Regions from separate parts of the Pseudoalteromonas ulvae UL12 genome, predicted to be linked through region 1. Evidence: predicted binding sites of a transcription regulator. Region 1 holds the regulator's gene; each other region holds the start of a gene.

Region 1 (8,242 bases):
GGTTGTATCGATTATGACATCGGCACGGCTGACCACGACATCAAGCAGTACTTTTTCTTGTTTAATGGCAGAATCGAGCGGTTGTGCATTCATTGATAATGGATGTAGTCGTCTGGTTTCAGAGAATCGACGAATGAGTGTGTGATCGTCACTATCAAGATAAAATAATGATGAGTTGGCAAATTCAGGTAAATACTCAAGAATCTCATTAAACTCTTGCTGATCTTTAGGCAAGTTCCGTACGTCTATACTCACCGCTATCTTATCGTAACTATCAGATACACTGCGTACGAGGGAGGGAAGTAAGTTGACTGGGATATTATCGACAGCATAGTAGCCAAGATCTTCAAGTACTCTTAACGCTACAGATTTTCCTGATCCTGAGCGGCCACTGATAATAATAAGTTGCACGGTACATCTCCTTGATGATTACGCTGCATCGATTATCGCGTAGAGTTCTTCATCGCAAGTCGCATGACGTAATTGTTTGCAAAATAACTTGTCCTTTAGTTTATCAGCTATCGCAGCGAGCGTCTTTAGGTGAGCTTGACATTCGTCTTCAGGTACGAGCAGTGCCACAAAAATATCGACAGGTTTATTATCTATTGCATCAAATTCAATCGCCTCTTGGTTGACGATTAAAATAGCCAGGCTTTTATCGAGTCCAGCTAATCGGCCATGGGGTATAGCGATACCACGCCCGATGCCTGTGCTACCAAGTTTTTCACGATTCAATAACGCGCCAAGGATTTCTTGCTCAGAAAAGTCGGGGCGTTGCTGGTGAGCAACAAAGCTAATATGCTCTAAAATTCGCTTTTTGCTATGAAAAAGGACTGCGGCTTTGGTGCAGTCCTTGGAAATAAAAGAATTTAGTTTCATGATTAATGGCGTGAAAGTTTCTCTTTATGTTTAATTACTTGGCGATCTAATTTATCAATCAAGCCATCGATTGCAGCATACATATCTTGATGCTCGGACGTTGCAAATAATTCACCACCGGTGACATGGAGAGTTGCTTCTGCTTTTTGGACTAATTTCTCGATATCCAAAATAACATGAACGTTATTTATATGATCAAAGTGCCTTTCGAGCTTAGCAAATTTGTTAGTGACATAGTCTCTTAAAGGATCTGTTATTTCTACGTGACGACCAGTTAAATTTAGTTGCATAAGCATTTTCCTTCTATTTTACGTCTCAGATCAAACGTTTTCTCTGATTTGACGGGGGGATAGAGAGAGATTCACGATATTTTGCTATCGTGCGTCTCGCCACTTGTATTCCTTGCTCTGCCAATATATCTGCAATTTTACTATCACTCAAAGGTTTAGCCTGATTTTCTGCAGCGATTAGCTTTTTAATTAATGCTCGAATAGCCGTTGATGAGCATTCTCCACCATTCTCTGTACTGACATGGCTTGAAAAGAAAAATTTTAATTCATAGATACCACGTGGCGTATGCATGAATTTTTGAGTCGTGACACGTGAAATCGTAGACTCGTGCATTTCGACCATTTCAGCAACATCATTGAGTACCATAGGTTTCATCGCTTCATCGCCATGTTCAAAAAAAGCTTGTTGTTGCTGAACGATGCAGTTTGATACTTTTAAAAGAGTATCATTGCGACTTTCTAAACTCTTAATAAACCATTTAGCTTCTTGTAAATGTGAGCGAATAAACTGACTGTCTTCGCTCGATTTAACAGAACGGCTCATTGCAGCATATTGATCATTTACTCTGATTTTTGGCATGCTTTCTGAGTTTAGCTCAACCACCCAACGACCTTTTATTTTTTTTACAGACACATCAGGAATAACATATTCTGGTTGCTCGGTATTGATGCTATCTGCAGGCTTTGGATTGAGGCTATGAATCAGTGCCATGACTTCTTTTAGCTCATTTTCCTTAAGCTTGGTTTTCTTCATTAAGGTTCGATAGTCGCGAGAAGCTAAAAGTTCAATGTGTTCTTTTACAATTTCTTTAGTGTGCGACAACCAAGGGGTGCTTTTATCAAACTGATTGAGTTGAATTAACAGGCATTCTGGAAAATCCCGCGCGGCGATACCGATAGGATCAAAGACTTGAATACGTTTTAATACGGCTTCTACCTCATCTAACTCTACAGCAAGGCCATCACTGCCTTCTCCAATGCTTTCACAGATATCTTCTGTTGATAAGGTTAAGTAGCCTTGATCATTGATTGCTTCAACAATCGCTGTGGCAATGGCTTCATCTGTTGGGCTAAAAGGCGTTAAACGAAGTTGCCACATGAGGTAGTCTTGCAGTGATTCAGATGTGCTGCCTTGGTATAAAGTGTCGTTGTCGGGAGCGGGACCTGAGGATGACGTAGAGGGTCCGGCGCTGACATATTCATCCCAACCAACATCCATGGGGAGTTCGTCAGTAAGGGAGTCTTTATTTAATGCATCTGATGATTCTATTTCAACTTCAGCGGTGTGTTCATGATCGTCAGAAGAGTCTTTTTGGGAGTCGGCTGAATCGTTGTTATTGTCATTGCCATATTCTGCTTCTTCAACTTCAAGCAGAGGGTTGCTATCAAGTGCTTCTTGAATTTCTTGTTGTAAATCTAAAGTACTCAGTTGCAACAAGCGGATTGCTTGTTGTAACTGTGGGGTCATTGTAAGTTGTTGCCCAAGACGAAGTTGTAATGATTGCCTCATTTACGTCTAACAATCCTTTTGGTTATTAAAATAAATGGCACTTAGTTATGAAGTAAATTAACTATAGCTTGAATTGTTCACCTAGGTAAACATCACGTACTTTTTGGTTTTCAAGTACCTCTTTAGGAGTACCCGTTGCGATTAACTCACCGTGAGAAACAATGTAAGCTGTTTCACAAACATCTAAAGTTTCCCTTACATTATGGTCTGTAATTAACACACCAATGCCACGATTTTTTAAATGACGAATAATTTTCTTTATATCTATCACTGATATCGGATCGACACCGGCAAAGGGCTCATCGAGCAAGATAAACTTAGGGTTAGCGGCCAGCGCGCGTGCAATTTCAACACGACGGCGTTCTCCACCAGATAAAGCCATGCCTTGGCTATCTCGAATATGACAGATATTAAATTCTTCTAATAGGTTATCGAGTTGTTCTTCTCGTTGCGCTCTGTTGAGTTCTTTACGTGTTTCCAAAATAGCCATGATGTTTTGATAAACAGTTAACTTCCTGAATATAGAGGACTCTTGTGGCAAGTAACCTATGCCCATTCTTGCTCGGCTATGCATGGGAAGTAAAGTGATATCTTCTTCATCGATTGTAATCAAGCCTTTATCACTAGGAACTAAACCAACGATCATATAAAAAGTGGTGGTTTTTCCAGCACCATTGGGACCAAGTAATCCGACAATGCTGCCAGCTTTAACGCTTAGCCCTACGTTTTTGACCACTTGTCGGCCATTATAACTTTTGGCAAGTTGCTTGGCGTTGAGAGTGGTCATTTTTTATCCTTTTCAGACGGCGTTAAAATAGTGCGAACGCGTTGTGAGGAGTTTTCGTCTTTGACGGCACTAATGAGCTGCTGTTTTATGTCATAGGTGATTTTTTCTGCACTCATTTTTTGGCCGCTTTGAGTGATGGTTGCATTACCTGAGATAAGTAATATTTCAGTAGCGACATCGTAGCTGATTTCATTTGCACTTGCGGTGATCACTGTGCCATCTTCAAGTGTTTCAACGTAGGATGCTGGGTTGCCTTTAGCGACAAGCAGTTGTTTATTTTCTCCTAGCTCAGCTCTGCGGTAAGCCTCTAAAAAATCAGCTTTAATTTTTCGTTTGTCATGGGTAATTTCAACGTTTTTATCAAATATAATCACATTTCGTTTTATATCTGCTTTTTGGTTGTCTGCATCAATGATTACTTTTGAATTAGGTTGTGCGGCTTGAGTAAACAAGCTCACACCCAACAATGTAAGCATGAGTATGATTTTATTGGTCATAATAAATGGTCTGTGTATGGTTAATGAGTTCAATAACTTCGGTTTCAAAGTTAGCGATTAGTCCTTTACCTTTGATTAAGATATTCGGTCCTGTAATGGTCACTGGCCGCTCTGAATTCATGGTCGATTGATTAATATCCACTTCAAAATAGTCGGCTTGTATTGTTTGTAGCATGGCGGTTTTATCTAAATTAATTGCCTCAACATTCCCTTCCAATATGAGTATTTTACTATCGTAGAGTGTTGCTTCAGAGGCGTTGATTGTCCAGACCCCTTTTTCTGAATAAAGCGTGAAAATAGGCAGGCTAAAGTGAGTAAACCCTAACTCTTGATATTGTTCCATCTTAGTGGCTGCAACTTTATGACTAATTTTGCCATTAATATCAAACACTGTTTGCCTAAGTTCAGTGGCAATGTAATCAGGTGTGGCTACCTGTGCTTTTTTGTGTGTTTGTTTTTGTTGCGGCTGAGTAAAATATGGATACCAAAGCCACGTCATTAGGACTAAAAATAAGACACTAATGATTAGGCGAGCCGAATTCATGCGCTGGTTCCTTTTACACCTAAGCTAATGCCTTGACTAAGCATCAATAAGTCGGTGAGCTCCCTAACAGCCCCAAATCCACCAGGAAGTAAGGTGGTATAGTCAGATTGGTATTTAACGAGCGGGTGGGCATCTTGCACCGCAACAGAAAAGCCAACTTTTTCCATGACTGGTAAATCGGGACTATCATCACCAATATAGGCGATTTGGCCATCAGTAAGGTTTAACCGTGCTTTTAAATCTTCATAAGCAACAATTTTATCTTCTTGGCCTTGGTAGATGTAAGGAACTGTGAGGCTTTTCATTCTCTGCTCGACAATAGTCGATTGTCTGCCAGTAATAACAGCTACTGCAACGCCACTGTTTATCAGTGATTTAATGCCAAAACCATCTTTGGTGTTAAAGGCTTTGAGCTCTTCGCCTTGATTGCCTAGGTAAATACGGCCATCAGAGAATACGCCATCAATATCACAAATTAAGAGTTTAACGTGTGATGCTTTATTGAATACGTCTGAACTTATGGGTTGGTACAGCTGATCAAAAGTCATTAAATCACCCCAGCTTTGAGTAGGTCTTGCATATTAAATGCGCCAATAGGTCGATTGCAGTTATCAATCACTAATAGGCCATTGATGCGTTTTTGTTCAAGAATATTAAGTGCTTCTGCTGCGAGTATATCCTGATATACGGTGGTGCACCGTTTGGTCATTACGGTCGAGATTTCAGTGGTATGAATATCTATTCTTTGTTCTAAAATACGGCGTAAGTCACCATCGGTAAATAACCCAGTCAATTCACCCTGAGTATTAACGATTGCGGTCATGCCGAGCCCTTTGGCTGAAATTTCTAGTAATGCATTTCGAATAATATCATGCTCATTGACCACAGGTAGGCTATCGCCTGCATGCATAATATCTTTTACGGTCAATAATAGACGTCGGCCTAAACTGCCACCAGGGTGTGAAAGTGCAAAGTCATCAGCAGTAAACCCTCTCGCTTCAAGCAATGCAACAGCAAGGGCATCGCCCATCACTAATGTTGCAGTTGTGCTCGCTGTTGGCGCTAAACCTAAAGGGCAGGCCTCTTGTTCAACTTTGATGCAAATGTGTACGTTAGCAAGCTTGGCGAGTGAAGAGGTCGTATTGCCTGTCATGGCAATCATTGAGGCGCCTAATCGTTTGATTACTGGTACTATGCTGAGTATCTCGTTTGTCTCGCCTGAATTTGAAATCAGTAAAACCACATCTTCTTTAGTGATCATACCTAAATCACCATGGCTTGCTTCCCCAGGGTGAACAAAAAATGCAGGGCTACCTGTGCTAGCAAGGGTTGCCGCGATTTTGTTGCCAATGTGACCCGACTTGCCCATACCGACAACAATAATGCGGCCCGTGCATTTGAACATTATTTCACATGCTTGTTCAAAATCAGCGTTTAAATATTGTGCTAATTGCTCAATTGCTTGTTGTTCAATTTTGAGTACCCGCTGCGCGCAGGCGATAAATTCTGCAGCCATGATTTAGTGCCTTTACGCAACTTGAGAAAAAATGAAATATTGATAGGCGGCAAAACTTATCACAAGAATTGCGCCTTCAGCACGATTGATGCGGCGTGTGCCTCGAATGCTTAAGCTCATAGCGACCAGTGCAAACGTCGCCAGTAACATGATAATGGCATCTCTATTGGCAGCTGCTGGGTCAATTATTGAAGGATTAATGATGCCTGCAAGGGATAATACAGCCAATATATTGAAAATATTAGAGCCAATGATATTTCCTAACGCTAAATCATCTTCCCCCTTTAGTATTCCAGCAATACAAGCCGCTAGCTCAGGTAAGCTGGTGCCGATAGCAATAATGGTTAAGCCGATGACTAAATCACTTAAACCAAAGTATTTAGCAATATCGACTGCGGACTCAATTAAAAAGTGGGAGCTAATTGGGAGCATAATAATACCAACCACAAGCCAAGCAATTGCAGAAAGATTGCTCACATCTTGAGGGACATCTTCACAAGCTTCAGCGACCAGCGGATCATCAATTTCGCTTTGGCGAGTGGAAATAAAAATCAGGCCGCCAATGAAAATAACAAAAGCGATTAATAGCGCGTAGCCTTCGAGAGCGGAAAAATAATTATCAGAAAAAATATACCACGCACCAACAGACACAAGAATCAGGATTGGCATCTCACGTTTGAGGATGCCAGATGAGACACTTAAAGGTTTAAGTAGTGCGGTTAAACCAAGGACAAGTAAGATGTTGGTGATATTCGAACCCACAGCATTGCCAACTGCAGTGTCGGTCTTTCCTGCCAGTGCTGCAGAAGCAGACACCATCATTTCAGGCGCTGAAGAGCCCATAGCGACAATCGTCAAACCAACGATAAGGGTCGGGACTCCGAAATTTTTCGCTAATGCAGCAGCACCAAAAACGAAGCGATCTGCGCTCCAAACAAGGGCTGCAAACCCCAACACCAAAATGACAAAAGACAGCAACATTATTAAAACCAAATAAGAAATTTCTGATCGCGAATAGTAACAAAGACCGTACTAAATGTATAAAAAAATACTAGTATCACAGCGGTTTATTACAAATTTTTACGTTTTTATTTATCCTTTTGCATCTGAAAAAGCATAAAATAACTTACTAGTTAATGGATTTGGAGTGTGGCTTGTCAAACAACTTAGTTGAAATCAAAGAGTTATCCTTTTCTCGTGGTGAGCGTTTGATTTATAAAAATATGAGTTTCACTGTACCTAAAGGCAAAATCACAGCGATTATGGGCCCAAGCGGTATTGGTAAAACAACTATGCTTCGTTTGATTGGTGGTCAACTTAAACCCGATGCTGGAGATATCCTCTTTCAGAATCAAAGTATTCCAAAAATGTCCCGTAAAGAATTGTATCAAGCTCGTAAAAAAATGAGCATGCTCTTTCAAAGCGGGGCTTTGTTCACGGATATGTCTGTATTTGACAATATTGCCTTCCCTATTCGAGAACACACCAACTTAAGTGAAGAATTAATACGCATCATTGTTTTAATGAAATTAGAAGCGGTGGGTTTGCGTGGTGCAAAAGATTTGATGCCATCGGAGCTATCAGGTGGTATGGCCCGAAGAGCGGCTTTGGCTCGCGCTATTGCGCTCGATCCTGAATTGATTATGTATGATGAGCCTTTTGCAGGTCAGGATCCTATTTCGATGGGGGTGCTTGTTAAATTGATTAAATCACTCAATGAGGTCTTGGGTATCACCTCGCTGGTCGTGACTCACGATGTTGCAGAAGTCATGAGTATTGCAGATCACGTTGTGATTGTGGCTGATAAAGGCGTGATAGGTGAAGGGTCACCTGAAGAAATGCGCAATCATGATTCAGCTTTAGTTCAGCAGTTTCTTGGTGGAATGAGCGATGGGCCCGTTCCATTTCATTTTGAAGCGCAGCCATTTATGAGTGAATTGTTGTCAGGAGAGCAGGCATGATTGACTTTTGGCAAGGTTTAGGCCGGCAAACTCTCGATCGCTTTGCGGCCATTGGCCAAGCTTTGGTGATGTTGATTGGTGCAATATTTAGTGTACCAAATGTCAAGAAAGGCACGCCTTTACTTATAAAACAACTCTACATGGTTGGTTTTTTATCGCTGATTATTATTGTTGTTTCTGGGTTGTTTATTGGCATGGTGCTCGCTTTGCAAGGTTATACTGTTTTAGTGGGTTATGGTGCTGAAGGAAGTTTGGGAC
Region 2 (8,242 bases), on a different contig from region 1:
TGAACTGAAAAGCAAAATATTTGAACCATTTTTTACGACTCGTAGCCAAGGTACAGGCTTAGGGCTTGCTGTTGTGAGCTCTATTGCGGCAAGTCATCAAGGGCGGGTCAGTCTTAAAGATAATCCTGATTGCGGAAGCACGTTTAATATTCATTTACCTGTATTTCCAACTGCTGATACTTCGGAGGAAGCATGAACGAGAATACCATTTTAGTTGTCGAAGATGATGCTGGCTTAAGAGAAGCATTGATCGACACCCTTGAGCTGGCAGGCATTGCCTGTATTGAAGCTGATTGTGCAGAAACAGCATTAATGACGCTGAAAAAAACCAAAGTGTCGTTAGTGGTGAGTGATGTGCAAATGGGCGCTATGTCTGGAATTGATCTTTTGAAAAGCATTAAGCTTAATTATCCAGAGTTACCAGTATTAATGATGACAGCGTATGCCACGATTGACGATGCCGTTGAAGCAATGCGCTTAGGTGCGATTGACTACATGGCTAAGCCGTTTGCACCACAGGTATTACTCAATATGGTCAGTCGATACTTACCAGAAAAAGAGAAAGAAACTGAGGGGCCTGTTGTTGAAGATCCAAGTAGTCTTGCACTGCTTGAGCTTGCTCAAAAAGTAGCTCGCTCTGAAGCATCAGTGATGGTGATGGGGCCAAGTGGCTCAGGCAAAGAAGTGTTAGCGAGATATATCCATGATCATTCCGATCGCGCTGATGAGGCTTTTATCGCTATTAACTGCGCTGCAATTCCTGAAAATATGCTGGAATCAACTTTGTTTGGTTATGAAAAAGGTGCCTTTACCGGCGCTATTCAAGCGTGTCCTGGGAAATTTGAGCAAGCGCAAAAAGGCACTATTTTATTGGATGAAATCACTGAAATGGATTTGAGCTTGCAAGCAAAACTATTACGTGTATTGCAAGAGCGCGAAGTTGAAAGACTGGGTAGCCGTAAGACTATTTCCCTTGATGTTCGAGTACTTGCAACAAGTAACCGGGATCTAAAACAAGCGGTTGCTGATGGGGTTTTTCGTGAAGATCTATATTATCGGCTGAATGTTTTCCCACTGGAATGGCTGCCACTCAAAGATCGCCCAGAAGATATCATTCCACTGGCCAAGCACCTGATTGCTCGTCATTGCCTCAAAGCGAAACAACCTCTGGTCGAATTGACTGAAGCAGCGCAAGATAAGCTTTATATGCATCAGTGGCCTGGTAATGTGCGTGAGCTGGATAATGTTATTCAGCGTGCATTGATTTTACAGCATGACGATATTATTGATGAAGATGCGGTTTATTTAGAAACCTTAAAGCCAAAACTGGTCAGTGCCACGATTGTGGAGCCGCTAGATTTAAATGGCGCAACAAGTTTTAAAGATGAGCTAAAAGATCAAGAAAATAAAATTATTCTTGATGCGCTCGAGGCCTGCCAAGGCAGCCGTAAAGAAGTGGCAGATAAACTTGGGATTAGCCCACGGACTTTGCGGTACAAATTAGCCAAAATGCGTGATGCAGGGATCAGTGTTCCAGCCTAACCGCGACGGTATCTCATCGATAAAGAGAAGAAGCCAGCTATGCTGGCTTCTTTGTTGTCAAAACTTTGGCGATCAGAAAAAACCTCGCCAAACTATATTTAACTTGTTGTAAAGTAGGGTTTTTTAAACTTGGTACGATGATTGCTTTTTCGAATAATAGTTAAGTTTATTTTTCGAGAATAATATGAACGTATCAGGCAATACACTTTTACAAGAAATGCAGTCAATTGCATTCGAGGCTGGCAACACTGTTGGCAATCAACTTCCTATTAAAGAATCTTCAAGTGCAGAGTTCAGCAGCCTGCTAAAAAATGCACTCGATACAGTCAATGAATTACAACAAGACTCAAAGCAAAAAGTCACCGCTGTTGAAATGGGTGACCGCCGAGTGTCGCTTGCTGAAGCGATGATAGCCTCACAAAAATCGTCAGTTGCATTTGAAGCGACCGTTCAGGTTCGTAATAAATTAGTCGAAGCTTATAAAGATATCATGAACATGCCTGTTTAGGCGTGATGGAGTAAGATTGTGACGCAAGATAATCAAACAACAGACCTCGCATTAGCCAACCCAGGTGGTGGCATGATGGCCAGTGAGGACACAAATGACAATGAGCAAGAGCAAAAGTCTGGCTTCTTGGGTGCGTTAAGTGGCGTTGATGTATTACGTCAAGTCACTTTGGTTATTGCGTTAACAATTTGCTTAGCGATAGCTGTTTTTATCATTATTTGGGCTCGCCAACCGGATATGCGCCCACTTGGAAAAATGCCGACAGAAGAGTTAATTCAAACGTTGGATTTTCTTGATGCACAAAAAATTGAATATTCGCTAGATGGCAATACTGTGTATGTGCCTGAAAGTAATTATCAAGACATAAAATTGATGATGACCCGAGAGGGGCTTGACCATTCACCAAACTCAGGCACTGATATCTTAATGCAAGATATGGGGTTTGGGGTCAGTCAGCGGTTAGAGCGGGAGCGGCTTAAGCATAGTCGCGAGCAACAACTTGCGCGCACGATTGAAGAATTACAAAACGTGGTTCGTGCAAAAGTATTGTTGGCTATCCCAAAAGAAAATGTCTTTGCGCGCAGAGAAAAGTCCCCTTCTGCCACTGTCGTACTTACATTAAAGCGTGGCCGGATCTTAAATGGTGAAGAAGTTGATTCAATTGTCGATATAATCGCCTCTGCGGTTCAAGGGCTGGAGCCTGCACGTGTAACAGTCACAGATCAAAATGGACGTTTATTAAATTCAGGTTCACAAAACTCATTAGCCGCTCGTTCTAGAAAAGAATATGAAGTAGAGCGTAAACGCGAGCAAGAATACTTAGAAAAAATTGACTCAATCATGATCCCTATCGTTGGGTTAGGTAACTATACTGCTCAAGTTGATTTGGTGATGGATTTCAGCTCGGTAGAAGAAACACAAAAACGTTACAACCCAGATTTACCCGCCGTTAGAAGTGAAATGACCCGTGAAGAAAATAATATAGGCGGTTTAGCCGTTGGGATCCCTGGTGCATTAAGCAATCAACCGCCAGTCAATTCGGCCATACCAGAGCAAGCAAATGGTGGCAGCGCCAGTGCTAGTGCGCCGAGCCGTAATCATAAAGAAGCGACGCGAAATTATGAACTTGATACGACGATTTCCCATAAGCGCCAACAAACGGGTGTAATTAGAAGGATCAGTGTCTCAGTGGCCCTCAATTATAATACTGTAGCAGGTGCTGAAGGCGCCGATGCAACCAGAGAGCCACGAACACAGCAAGAACTTGCCAATATTCGTCGCTTACTCCAAGGTGGGATCGGTTTTGATATGCAACGAGGTGATGCACTCGAAGTGGTGACAGTTCCGTTTGTTCAAGAGTACATCGAAGCTGCAGAAGAATTACCGCTTTGGGAGCAACCGTGGTTCTTCAAGATTGCACGCTTAGTGATGGGTGCGTTAGTGATTATTGTCTTGATTGTTGCGGTTGTTCGTCCAATGCTTAAGAAACTAATCTACCCAGATGATACATTAGAGAGTTATGATGATGATGCAATGAGCTCAGGTGTCGATATTGGTGACAGCACTCTTGATATGCTCAATCAAACATTTGATGAATCTGCCGTGGGCTTTGCACCAGATGGTACCTTGCAATTACCAGACTTACATGGTGATGATGATTTACTTAAAGCGGTTCGTGCCTTGGTGGCGAATGAACCAGAACTCTCCTCTCAAGTTGTGAAAGCGTGGTTAACTGAAGATGACTGATCAAGAAGCAAAACAAGGATTTGACGTTGATAAGCTCGATGGGGTTGAAAAAGCATCCATCCTCTTACTGAGCTTATCAGAAGAGGATGCAGCGCAAATACTCAAGCACTTAGAACCTAAACAAGTTCAAAAAGTGGGTATGGCCATGGCCAGTTTAGCTGACTTGAGCCAAGATAAAATCAGTGCCGTACATCGCCTTTTTATCGACCAAATTCAAAGCTTTAGTACGATTGGTTTCCAATCTGAAGACTTTATACGTAAAGCGTTAACTGCCGCATTAGGTGAAGAAAAAGCAGCGAACTTAATTGACCAAATTATCATGGGTTCAGGCGCGAAAGGCCTAGACTCGCTCAAGTGGATGGACTCAAAACAAGTCGCGAATATTATTCGCAATGAGCATCCACAGATCCAAACAATTGTACTTGCTTACCTTGATCCGGAGCAGTCAGCAGAAATTATCTCTCAGTTCCCTGAAAAGGTTCGCTTAGATTTAACCATGCGGATTGCCAACCTTGAAGAAGTCCAACCGGCGGCATTGCAAGAGCTGAATGAAATTATGGAGAAACAGTTCGCAGGCCAAGCGGGTGCGCAAGCAGCTAAAATGGGCGGCTTAAAAGCGGCTGCAGATATCATGAATTACCTTGAAACCAATGTTGAAGGTCAATTAATGGATTCAATCCGTGAGCATGATGAAGAAATGTCACAACAAATCCAAGACTTAATGTTTGTGTTCGAAAACTTAATGGATGTTGATGATCGCGGTATTCAAGCAATCTTGCGAGATGTTCAACAAGATGTCTTGATGAAAGCAATCAAAGGCGCAGATGAAGGCTTGAAAGACAAAATTCTTAAAAATATGTCTAAACGTGCGGCCGAAATGTTGGCTGATGACCTTGAGGCGATGGGGCCTGTTCGCATTAGTGAAGTTGAAGCGGCTCAAAAAGAGATTTTATCAGTGGCAAGACGATTGGCTGATTCGGGTGAAATTATGCTTGGTGGCGGTGGCGGTGAGGAATTCCTATAATGACATCACCATCGTGGTTTGGAGTACAGCATGGCTAATACGTTTTTAAAAGGGCATCAGATCCAATCTGAAGAGGCTGTGCGGGAGTTACTGAAAAACTGGCCGGTACCTGAGGTGACTGATCAGCGAAAAAAACGCGATGGTCGCTCAACAGCGTTTGGTACACCGATGGAACAACAATTTCGTTCTAAGCCAACTCAGGTTGAGCCAGAAGTGGAGCAAGAGCAAGAACCTGCGCCATTAACACTTCAAGAAATCGAGCAAATTCGCCAAGATGCATTTGATGAAGGCATGACTCAAGGTCATGCTGAAGGGTATGCGATCGGACTTGAAGAAGGGAAGTCCGATGGTTTAAAGCTAGGCTTTGAAGAAGGGGCGGAGCAAGGTAAAGAGCAAGGCCTTGAAGATTCCAAACCATTAATAGAAGAAAAACTGTTACAGCTTCAGACGCTCATTAGTGGTTTACAACAACCGCTGCGAGACTATGATGAACAAGCAGAGAAACAGTTGGTTCAATTAGCAGTCTCACTTGCCGAAGCGGTGGTGTTCACAGAAGTCAAAACGAACCCACAAGCTATATTATCGACTCTTAAACAATGTATTGAAGCCTTACCCCATAATGCTCCAGACATTGAAATCGAGTTGAATCCTGATGACTTACAGCTCATAAAACAAAGTTATGGTGAAGAAGAAATCGATAAGCGGGGTTGGTTTTTAAAAGCAGAACCCAGTATTGAGGTCGGAGGGTGTATTGTTAAAACCCCAACATCATCAATTGATTACACTGTAAAGTATCGAATTTCAGAAACATTGGATAGCTTTTTGCATAATTCAGGAATCGACCGTCAAAATCACGACGAGTAATCATGCAAGATACTGCATTACCTGAAAAATTATCAAAATATAGCCAATATATTCGTAAAGTCCCTCCAGCTGTTGCTGGCAGTTTAACTCGTGTGGTAGGTCTTACACTTGAAGCGCGAGGTGTCAAAGCCCCTGTTGGCAGCCAGTGCCAAATTGAAACACTGAATGGTTTTATTGATGCTGAAGTCGTTGGATTTAATGGCGATATTTTGTATCTCATGCCTAACGATGCCATTTCAGGCGTGTTACCTGGAGCCAGAGTGATCCCCCAAGTGAAAGAAGCGGGTTTACCTGTTGGGATGGCGCTGCTTGGTCGAGTCGTTGATGGACTCGGTCGCCCAATCGATGGCTTAGGAGCTATTAAATCTGAAAAGAAACTCAAGTTTGCACAAAATGCCATTAATCCATTGGCGAGGCGAGCAATCAGTGAACCTATGGATGTGGGCGTGCGTGCTATCAATGCGGTCGTCACTGTGGGGCAAGGCCAGCGTATGGGCTTATTTGCCGGCAGTGGTGTGGGTAAGTCTGTGTTACTTGGCATGATGACCCGCGGCTCAGCTGCGGATGTAATTGTTGTTGGGTTAGTGGGTGAACGTGGCCGTGAAGTTAAAGAGTTTATCGAAGAAATTTTAGGTGATGAAGGGCGCAGGCGTTCGGTCGTCGTGGCTGCTCCTGCGGATGCATCCCCATTAATGCGTTTAAAAGGATGTGAAACAGCGGTCACTATTGCTGAATATTTTAGAGATCAAGGTTTGAATGTTTTATTACTCCTTGATTCAGTGACGCGCTATGCCATGGCGCAACGTGAAATAGCCCTCGCTGTGGGAGAGCCGCCTGCAACTAAGGGATATCCGCCATCAGTGTTTGCAAAACTACCTGCGTTAGTCGAACGTGCAGGCAATGGTGGGGAGGGTCAAGGCTCTATCACTGCTTTTTTTACGGTGCTTTCTGAAGGAGATGATATGCAAGATCCCATAGCTGATGCAGCACGAGCCATTTTAGATGGGCATATCGTCCTTTCGAGAGAACTGGCAGATAGCGGTCATTACCCCGCCATTGACATCGAAAAATCTATTTCCCGAGTGATGCCGCAAGTTGTCTCTGAGGCGCATATGCAGCAAGCCCGAGTGCTAAAACAAGTTTATTCGTTATATCAGCAAAATAAAGATCTGATCACGCTTGGTGCATACCAAAAAGGTGCTGATCCCATATTAGATAAATCTATTTCTATGATGCCCAGTGTAAATGGTTTCTTGCAGCAAACCATGAAAGAGGTGATCCCATACGATGAAGCGCTGCAAGGCTTAGCGCGGTTATTAGGCCAAGCTTAAACGATTAAGGGGATAAGTTATGGCGACAAAGCAATTCACGTTATTGTTGAAGCTCAATCAAGATCAAGAAGAAGCACGACGCTCCGAGTATCTGAGGGCCGAACAATACTTAAGAGATAATCAAGCAAAATTAACTGGTCTATCAGAGTTTAGGCTCGATTATATGAAGCAGCTAAATACACGCGGCCAACAAGGGTTAAGCAGTAATAATTTCAATCAATTCCATGCTTTTATTAATAAGATTGAAGCTGCAATGACACAGCAAATTGACGTTATCAATACCGCTAAACAAGTTGTTGAACAACGAAAGGGTATTTGGCTCGCTCAACAGCAAAAAACCAAAGCGATCGCCAAGTTAATAGAGAAACAGTTACAGGCTAAACAAGCGAAATTACAAAAAGAAGAGCAAAAAATGCTCGATGAATTCAGCACGAATATGTTTATGCGAATGAAAAAATCACAACTGGTCTAATTTTTGCTTTTCTTTTATATCAGCTTTGAGATTAAGCGCCATCTGTTAGGTATTGGCACTTAAGTTAACGCCCTGGAGGGGTTTATGGCAAGCATTAGTAATAACGTAACTTTAGCTTTAAATGTTGAACAAAAACAAAGTGCTGAGTCAAATTTAGAACTAAGCAGTGAAGGAGGGGGTGAGTTCTCTTCGCTTTACTCTCAAAGTATGACCTCTCAACAGGAAGATAAACAAACGGCAAAGCAAGTGTCGCAGGCTGAAGACTTCAAGAGTGGCAATAACTCACCGCTCATGGCCGCTGATTTAGGAGATGAGAACGAAGCCACATCTTCAGAAGTCGATCCATTACTGCTTATTTCTGAGGATAACAAAGAGTCAGCCAGAGATAAGGCAAACCTTAAACATGAGAATTTGACTGATACTATCAGTCAATTGCTGAACCAACTTCATGACTCAGCCAATGCAACGGTCACAGTTAATCACTTTTTCAATTCAGCACAGCTGGGTGATTTACTGCTCGACACCAATGACAATCAGCTGGAAATTATGAGCGAGCATCAAGATGGCTTGTTGGCTTTTTCGTCGTTGATGACTGATAAACAAGCGCTTCATAGCGCAGGCGATGAGTCATCCGAAATACTGCTTGGGCAAAACTCATCACTTGTTCAAGCCAGTGACTTACTGGATGGCTTAAAAGAAAAGATGGCTGGGCTTTCATCTAGCCAACGACAAGAGTTGAGCCAAAAATTAGACTT
Region 3 (8,242 bases), on a different contig from region 1:
GATGGGACAAAATCTTTTTACAGAAACGGCTGTCAGTGGTGCTCCTATTCAAGGTAACCCAGGAGTTGAAGGGCTCGGTATTATTGTACAAGGCGCGCTTGAAACATCAAATGTGAACACCACTGAAGAGTTAGTGAACTTAATTGAAACACAGCGTATTTATGAAATGAACTCAAAAGTTATTTCATCAGTGGATCAAATGCTGAACTTTATTAATCAGCAGCTTTAATGAGTGGGAGAGGATCATGAAGAATATTCTAGTCTGTTTGAGTACATTACTTTTATCTGTTGGCTGTATGTCGACAGGAAATCGTACTGTGCTGCAAGATGATCCTTACTATAGCCCGATGGTTCCTGAGCCGACGACAGAACAATTGGTGCAAACGGGCTCTTTATTTGATGCTTACACTTCAAATGATTTATACAGTGATAAAAAAGCAGTACGTGTCGGCGATATCATCACTGTAATGCTTAATGAATCGACTCAAGCCTCTAAAAGCGCCAAAACCGAAACAGATAAAGCAACAGACATTGGTCTACAACCTATCGTAGGTTTAGGTGGAAACAACGTTAATATCGGTGGTGAAAGTATTCAGTTGGGATTAACGTCCGATGCCTCTTATAAAGGGGATGCTAAATCTAATCAATCAAATAGTTTAAGTGGCAATATTTCAGTCAATGTGATGCGAGTTTTGCCTAATGGTAACTTGATGATCCGTGGAGAGAAATGGCTCACTCTCAACACTGGTGAAGAGTTTATTCGATTAGAGGGAATTATTCGTGTCTCTGATGTTGCAGCGGATAATACGGTAGAGTCGAATCGTATTGCCAATGCCCGGATCCAATATTCAGGAAAAGGTGACATGCAAGATGCTCAAAGTAGTGGCTGGCTTTCTCGCTTTTTTATGGGCTCTTTATTTCCTTTTTAGGATGTTCGATTATGAAAATATTCAAATATTATACTTACCTTATTTTATTAGCTCTATCGTCAATGAGCTATGCAGAACGCATTAAAGATGTTTCTATGGTTGAAGGGGTACGTGATAATCAGTTGGTTGGATATGGTTTAGTTGTTGGACTACCAGGCACTGGAGAGCAAAGCCGTTTTACTGAACAAACGTTTAAAGCCATGCTCAATAGTTTTGGTATAGCCTTACCTGCCACTTTAAAACCGAAAATTAAAAATGTCGCGGCTGTGGCCGTACACGCTAAACTTCCGCCGTTTGTGAAGCCCGGTCAAACAATTGATGTGACCGTCTCATCTATTGGCAGTGCAGGGAGTTTACGTGGTGGTACATTGTTGCAAACTTTCTTAAAAGGGATTGATGGTAATGTGTACGCGATTGCACAAGGGAGCTTAATTGTCAGTGGTTTAGGAGCTGAAGGGCAAGATGGAAGTCGAATTCTAGTCAATACTCCCACAGTTGGCAGAGTCCCTAATGGTGGTACTGTCGAGCGAGCGGTGGCCAATCCTTTTTCTCAAGGTGACTACATTACCTTCAATCTTCATCGTCCTGATTTCACAACCGCTAAGCGCCTTGCAGATACCATTAACGAACTCGTTGGGCCAAGCTCAGCCAGTGCGATGGATGCAGCTTCGGTAAGAGTTATTGCCCCACGAGATGTATCACAACGTGTTGCGTATTTATCAACGCTCGAAAATCTAGAGTTTAAACCTGCAGATACTTCAGCCAAAATTCTCGTTAACTCACGTACTGGTACGATAGTGATTGGTAAAGATGTCCGACTGCAGCCTGCCGCAATTACCCATGGGGGATTAACGGTGACTATTGCCGAGCAACAAAATGTGTCGCAGCCTAATCCATTTGCTGAAGGCGAAACGGTTGTTACTCAACAAAGTATCATTGATGTATCCCGCGATGATACGCGTGCATTTGTTTTTGATCCCGGCGTGAGTTTAGATGATTTAGTTCGGGCTATTAATGAAGTGGGCGCAGCACCTGGTGACTTAATGGCTATTTTAGAAGCGTTAAAAGAAGCCGGTGCGATCAGCGGACAATTAGTCGTTATCTAAATACAATCCGACTTTTCATAAAAACCCAGTTTTCACTGGGTTTTTATTTTTAATATACTGATAAATAAGCTTATTATTACATTTGTTTTGTTGGCATTTCAATTGCATTGATTAAGGTAATCTTTGGAGTGTCAACAAACTGTTATGAATGAACTTAATCAACAAATGCCCAGTAATTATTTTGACCTAAATAGTCTGAATGATTTACGCCGAGATGCAAAAAACGGCCAAGGCAATGAAAAAGAAGCGCTTCGAAAAGCTGCGCAGCACTTTGAATCTATTTTCATGAATATGCTGTTGCAAAGTATGCGAAAAGCCAACGAAGCATTTGAATCTGATAGTCCTTTCAATAGTCAATCAACCAAATTTTATCAAGACATGCATGATCAGCAGCTGACCATGGAGCTTTCGAGTAATGGCTCGCTTGGGTTAGCTGATTTAATTGTGCAGCAATTGAGCCCAGATTATTCAACCTATCGCCCGGCCTCAGTTCTAAGAGGTAATGGCGATCTAGGCACTCAGAGTCAGAACATGAGTGATATGAGCGTGCCACCATCGAAAAAAAACCTACCTAGTTGGGTTGATGAACAGTTTTCAGTTGCAAATATACAAGCACAAAGTGCATCAAATAATACAGCTAGCCAGATTAAACCTGAGCCTATTACCCGCTTTGATTCTCCAGAGTCATTTATTCAAAAATTATGGCAAAAGGCGAAGGTGGCAGGGGAGAAACTTAACCTCAATCCAGCCGCGATGATTGCCCAAGCTGCACTTGAAACAGGTTGGGGAAAGCATGTAATTACAGCGCCTAATGGTCAATCTAGTAATAATTTATTCAATATAAAAGCAGGTGGTAATTGGCAGGGTGACTCAGTCAAAAAAGTCACATTGGAGTTTGAAGATGGCGTTGCAGTCAAGAAGAACGCAGCTTTCAGAGCGTATGACAGTATTGAAGAAAGCTTTGATGATTTTGTGAATTTTTTAAGTTCAGGGAGTCGTTATCAAGAGGCACTCAAGTCAACCGGCAATATGGAGCAATTTTTGCATAAGTTACAACAAGCAGGTTACGCAACTGATCCAAATTATGCGAAAAAAATTATCGGCATCCTCAATAGTGAAGGGCTGCAGCAGGGGATCAGTCGCATGTTAAGTAACGACGTTGCAAACATTACGGAGTGATAACGAATGAGTTTTGGAATTTTAGGCACAGGTGTTTCAGGCTTAGCAGCCGCTCAAAAAGGGCTCGACACCACAGGCCATAATATTGCCAATGTGAACACGGCTGGTTATAACCGTCAAACAGTTGAGCAAATTTCAACGGTGGGTATCCCTTTTGGTGGTGTGTACTTAGGAAATGGAACCCAGATTTCTTCAATTTCTCGTTCATTTAATGAATTTTCTTACAGCGAAGTTATTTATAACAAGAGCCAATTTAATTACAACAATACTCAAACGGTTAATGCTGGGCGTTTAGATAACTTCCTTGCAAACACCGATACAGGGATCACCAAAAGTATTGAGGAAGCCTTTAATTCTATCAATGGTGTCACTGAAGATCCGACCATTATTTCTGCAAGAAATGTATTTTTAAGTACCGCAGAGTCAGCTGCGAAACGATTTAATAATATGTTTACCGAGGTGGAGCAGCAACATCTTGGCAATATCAACCAAGAAATAGAAACGACCGTTGCGGCTATTAATGAAATAAGTACACGAATTGCTCAGCTTAATGGTGAAATCGCGGTGGCGAACTCGGTGGCTGAGAATGGCTTCCCAGCCAATGATTTACTTGATAAGAGAGAGCTTTTAATTAGTCAGCTTAGCGAACGAGTTGAAGTTAACATTATCGATTTGCCTGATGGTACCATAAATTTAACTGTGGGTACTGGTTTGACGCTCGTTGCCGGGACGTTTCCGGTTCCTTTATCAGTAGAACGAAATGAATTTGATACAAACAAATTAGAAATTGGTATTTCTCCAACTCCTGGTGCACCTAAAAAGTCGATTGTGACAGATCAAATTGATGGTGGCTCACTGGGAGGGTTATTCAAAATTAGAGAAGAGCTTCTTTTACCTGCAATTCGTGAAATGGGCAAAATCTCAATTGCTTATGCAGATGCGTTTAATCGTCAGCAGTCGTTAGGCCGTGATTTGAATGGCGCACAAGGAACCAATTTATTTAAAGATATCAATGATCCTCAAACCGCTTTATCAAGAACACTTAATTCTCGAAATAACCCAGTTGGAACAGACTTTTCAATCAATATTACCAATGCCGCTTTAGTTACCAGTGATGAATATAAAATGGTCGTGGATGCGGGTGGTAATTTAGTTGTTACTGATAAAGACCAAAATACATTGGTGACTTTTACAGCGGCAGATATTGCAGGCATGTCGCCGCCGACAAATACTCGGTTAGAAATTCCTGGCACTGGTTTAAATATTAATATTGCAAACAATAATTTAGCGCCAGGTGATAAGTTTCTGATCCGTGCAACCTATTCTGGTTCTCGTGATATCGAGCGTACTTTAGAAGATCCAACATTAGTGGCTGCAGCGGGTAATCAACTTGATGTGGCAGCAACCACTAATCCTAATAATGTTGAGTTTAATCTTTATGAAATTAGCAACACTGCGGATGCTAATTTTCCTAACGAAGTCAATTTTCCTTTGCCATTAGCCCCTCAAATTCAGGTCGCTATTAATGCGGCAGGGACACAATACAGTATTCAAGATTCCGCTGGTGCCCCTTTAGCGGCACCCGCTGGTGGTCCTTTTAATATCCCAGCCGATCAAATCATAGATTTACCCGGTATGCGTTTTGAGCTCAAAGGTAAATTGGCTGGGAATGAAGTATTCACAATCACAAATCAAGATGGAACAGCGCCTTATAACACCAAGAAATTCGGACCAGGTGACAATACTAATGCTTTGAAAATGCTCGATTTTCAAAATAAGAAAACACTGGATGGTGGTACGAATACATTCTCGGAATCCTATGCAGAATTGGTCACTTTTGTTGGTGTGAAAACGCAAAGTGGACAAATCAATGCCGACTCATTTGCAGTGTTACTTTCAGGTGCAGAGCAACGGATGGCGGCTATTTCAGGAGTTAACTTAGATGAAGAGGCGGCAAATTTGATCCGCTACCAGCAAGCTTACTCCGCTTCAGCGCGAATTATTTCAATCGCTAATGAAACCTTTGACAGTTTAATGCAGGCCGTAAGGTAGGAGTTAATTATGAGAATCGGAACCGCTAACTTTTATCAACGTTCATTGGTCAACCTGCAAACTCGCCAGTCTAATTTAGATCGGGCGCAAGAAGAGTTGTCATCAGGAAAAAAAGTTATTCGCCCTTCGGATGACCCTGTGGCATCTAACAGCATTATTAAACTTAAAAAAGAGCTCGAAGTATCAAATCGTTACATTGACGCACAATCAACTGCGACACGCTATAACCGTGAAATGGAAACATCTTTGGACTCAATGAATAACATTTTGCTTAGGGTACAAGAGATCCTCACAGGTGCGATTAACGGTTCACTAGATGAAAATGCGCTAAAAGCGTACCAGCAAGAGTTAGGCTCTCGTCTTGAAGAATATGAAGGTATTGCGAATCAGAAAAATGCGAATGGTGATTACATGTTTTCTGGCTATCAGACACGGACACAGCCGTTTCAGCAGGATGAGTTTGGTTATTTTGAATATTTTGGTGACAGCGGTCAACGTGAAGTGCTTATCGCGCCAAGTTTTGAAGTCGCTGTCGCTGAGCCTGGTAATCAATTTGTCACTAATGTTGCGTCAAAATACAGTCATTTCCGCCCAGCCGCGGCAGCGGCTAGTGGTGCTAAGGTATCATTGGGGTTTGTGAAAGATCCGACAGAGTTTAAAGCGCCAACAGCTCCAGCAAATACGTATCAAATTCAATTTACAGGTGCGGTGCCACCCCTTGCTGATACTTGGCAAGTGATCGATGTATCAATGGCCGCACCAAATGTAGTGAGCGGCCCATACAACTATGCTGCGGGTGATGACATTAACTTTCAAGGAGTCAGTGTCAAAACAAACCTAAATATTCCACCCCAAGCTGGTGACACTATTGATATGCAGCCTGATGTTAAGCCGAATGAAACGAGTACTCTTTGGCTTTTTAAACAGGCTATGGATGCGATGTCTATTACAGGTAATAGCTACACAACACAGGCTATTCAAGGATCGACGCTGGCTATTACCGGTGGAGATATTAACTTTCCAGATGAACATAAATTAGCCGATTTTGAGATTGTTTTTCCAGCGGCTGGATTAGTCGAAATCAGAGAAGTAAATCGAGCCACTGCACCGCCTACTGTGTTATCTACGCCTGTACCCGCTCAAGCTTACAACCCGGCTGGGACCAAAATTGAATTTAATGGAATGGAATTGAATTTGTCAGGCACGCCGGGGAATCAAACAACTATTCCTGCCGCGCCAGCGCCAAATTACCCGGAATCAATCCAACTTGATAAGCCTGAGAGTAGTCGACGTGTTGAAGTCCTCGGAACCTTATTACAAGAGATTTCAAGTGCGCAAACCAATATTGACAACACTCGTTCTCAAATCGGTGCGCGTATGAACAGTATTGATAATGAAGAGCAAGCCCAGCTTTTGTTTAAAGAAACAACAAAAGTCACACTGGCGGAAATAGAAGAGATTGATGTCTATGAAGCTGTTACCAATTTGGAAAACTCACGTGTTGGTTTACAAGCTGCACAACAAGCTTTTTCACGTGTTCAAAACTTATCCTTATTTGATTACATATAGTTGGCACATTAAATGCTTTTAATTATTGAAGACACACTTCCATCACTGAGGAGAAACTAAGATGGGTATGTATATTAATACTAACGTGGCCTCTATTAATGGCCAACGTAACTTAAATAAATCGACAGAGGGCCTTACGACCTCTATGCAGCGCTTGTCATCAGGTTTAAGGATTAACTCAGCCAAAGATGATGCTGCCGGAATGCAAATTTCTAATCGCTTAACGTCGCAAGTAAACGGTTTGACCGTTGCCGTTCGAAATGCAAATGATGGTATTTCAATGGCGCAAACGGCCGAAGGTGCCTTACAAGAAAGTACCAATATTCTACAACGTATGCGTGATTTGGCGATTCAATCTGCTAATGGTACCTATTCCGATGGCGATCGCGCAGCTCTGCAAGAAGAAGTTGTGCAGTTACAGCGCGAACTGGATCGAATTGCAGCGACGACGACATTTGGTGACCGAAAACTATTAGATGGCTCTTTTGGTACTGAGGCCTTTCAGGTTGGCGCAAAATCTTTTGAGACTATCAATGTCAGTATTGGCTCTTTTGAAGCGACCGATATGGGGGCTGAATCATTTGAGTTAATCAATGGTGATACGACGACGGCAACTGCGGTTCTTGGTACTGCTACGAATATTAATCAAGTCGATAGTTTAGTTGGTTTTGGTAACATGGCTCTTACGAGTGGTGTCACTGCTTACTCTTCTTATACAAATAGTATTCAAGGTGCATTAGCTACCTTGAGCACTGCAGCAACCTATTCATTAGGTATTAAAGGCGGCTTAGGTGAAGCGAATGTCAGTGTTAATGGTGTTGCAAGTGCCTATGAAGCCGCTCAAACGGTTAATCAAGTATCGGCAAGAACCGGTGTCCTTGCTGATGCTAGAAATAATGTCACGCTTGATTTCTTCTCGGGCGCGAATGATGCTGCATTGTTGTCGATAAACACAACTATCACTATGGAACTACGTGGCCAAAACACAGATCCAGCAATTGATCCTGCGCGAATTAAATTTACCTTATCTGACACAGAAGATTTGACTTCAGTTGTTAATGCTTTTAATGAAGCAGCGACAGTGACTGGGATTTCTGCAAAATTAACAGGTGATGGCCGCGTAGCACTGATTTCTGAACGTGGTGACAACATCGTGATGGAAAATATTCAAGCGACAGGCGCAGAAACACTATTAGCGATTAGTGCTACAACTTATGGCTATGATGGCAACGTCTTGGATACAACTACAGCAATTGCATCAGGAACGATAGCGGATTCAACAGGTGCACTAGGCGCATCACTAAATGAGACCGCAGCAACGTTTGCAACCTTTATTGGAACTGTTCGAACTCATGGTAACAATGATTTTAAATTAAGCTTGACTGGTACCGCTTTAGAGGGTGGTAA

What was found. Region 1 encodes sigma-54, which starts transcription at its own class of promoters, with help from an activator protein. Its sites were predicted from a motif close to GTTGGCACGNNNNTNGNNT; they were not measured.
Region 2: the regulator sigma-54 is predicted to act here: its motif matches at 1,671-1,689, upstream of fliE (flagellar hook-basal body complex protein FliE).
Region 3: the regulator sigma-54 is predicted to act here: its motif matches at 2,125-2,143, upstream of flgJ (flagellar assembly peptidoglycan hydrolase FlgJ).

The regions. Positions count from the first base shown of each region.
Region 1 covers NZ_AQHJ01000033.1:113,924-122,165, forward strand. Annotated here, with positions in the region: gene rapZ (RNase adapter RapZ) at 1-411, opposite strand, end outside; gene ptsN (PTS IIA-like nitrogen regulatory protein PtsN) at 430-879, opposite strand; gene hpf (ribosome hibernation promoting factor) at 882-1,169, opposite strand; gene PULV_RS15965 (RNA polymerase factor sigma-54) at 1,195-2,679, opposite strand; gene lptB (LPS export ABC transporter ATP-binding protein) at 2,741-3,466, opposite strand; gene lptA (lipopolysaccharide transport periplasmic protein LptA) at 3,463-3,963, opposite strand; gene lptC (LPS export ABC transporter periplasmic protein LptC) at 3,953-4,507, opposite strand; gene kdsC (3-deoxy-manno-octulosonate-8-phosphatase KdsC) at 4,504-5,055, opposite strand; gene PULV_RS15990 (KpsF/GutQ family sugar-phosphate isomerase) at 5,055-6,026, opposite strand; gene PULV_RS15995 (calcium/sodium antiporter) at 6,036-7,004, opposite strand; gene mlaF (phospholipid ABC transporter ATP-binding protein MlaF) at 7,178-7,984, shown strand; gene mlaE (lipid asymmetry maintenance ABC transporter permease subunit MlaE) at 7,981-8,242, shown strand, end outside.
Region 2 covers NZ_AQHJ01000027.1:357,475-365,716, reverse strand. Annotated here, with positions in the region: gene PULV_RS09760 (sensor histidine kinase) at 1-196, shown strand, start outside; gene PULV_RS09755 (sigma-54-dependent transcriptional regulator) at 193-1,542, shown strand; gene fliE (flagellar hook-basal body complex protein FliE) at 1,727-2,050, shown strand; gene fliF (flagellar basal-body MS-ring/collar protein FliF) at 2,069-3,796, shown strand; gene fliG (flagellar motor switch protein FliG) at 3,789-4,820, shown strand; gene fliH (flagellar assembly protein FliH) at 4,851-5,684, shown strand; gene fliI (flagellar protein export ATPase FliI) at 5,687-7,015, shown strand; gene fliJ (flagellar export protein FliJ) at 7,035-7,487, shown strand; gene PULV_RS09720 (flagellar hook-length control protein FliK) at 7,572-8,242, shown strand, end outside.
Region 3 covers NZ_AQHJ01000027.1:389,432-397,673, reverse strand. Annotated here, with positions in the region: gene flgG (flagellar basal-body rod protein FlgG) at 1-229, shown strand, start outside; gene flgH (flagellar basal body L-ring protein FlgH) at 246-929, shown strand; gene PULV_RS09880 (flagellar basal body P-ring protein FlgI) at 941-2,035, shown strand; gene flgJ (flagellar assembly peptidoglycan hydrolase FlgJ) at 2,180-3,214, shown strand; gene flgK (flagellar hook-associated protein FlgK) at 3,221-5,266, shown strand; gene flgL (flagellar hook-associated protein FlgL) at 5,276-6,835, shown strand; gene PULV_RS09860 (flagellin N-terminal helical domain-containing protein) at 6,897-8,242, shown strand, end outside.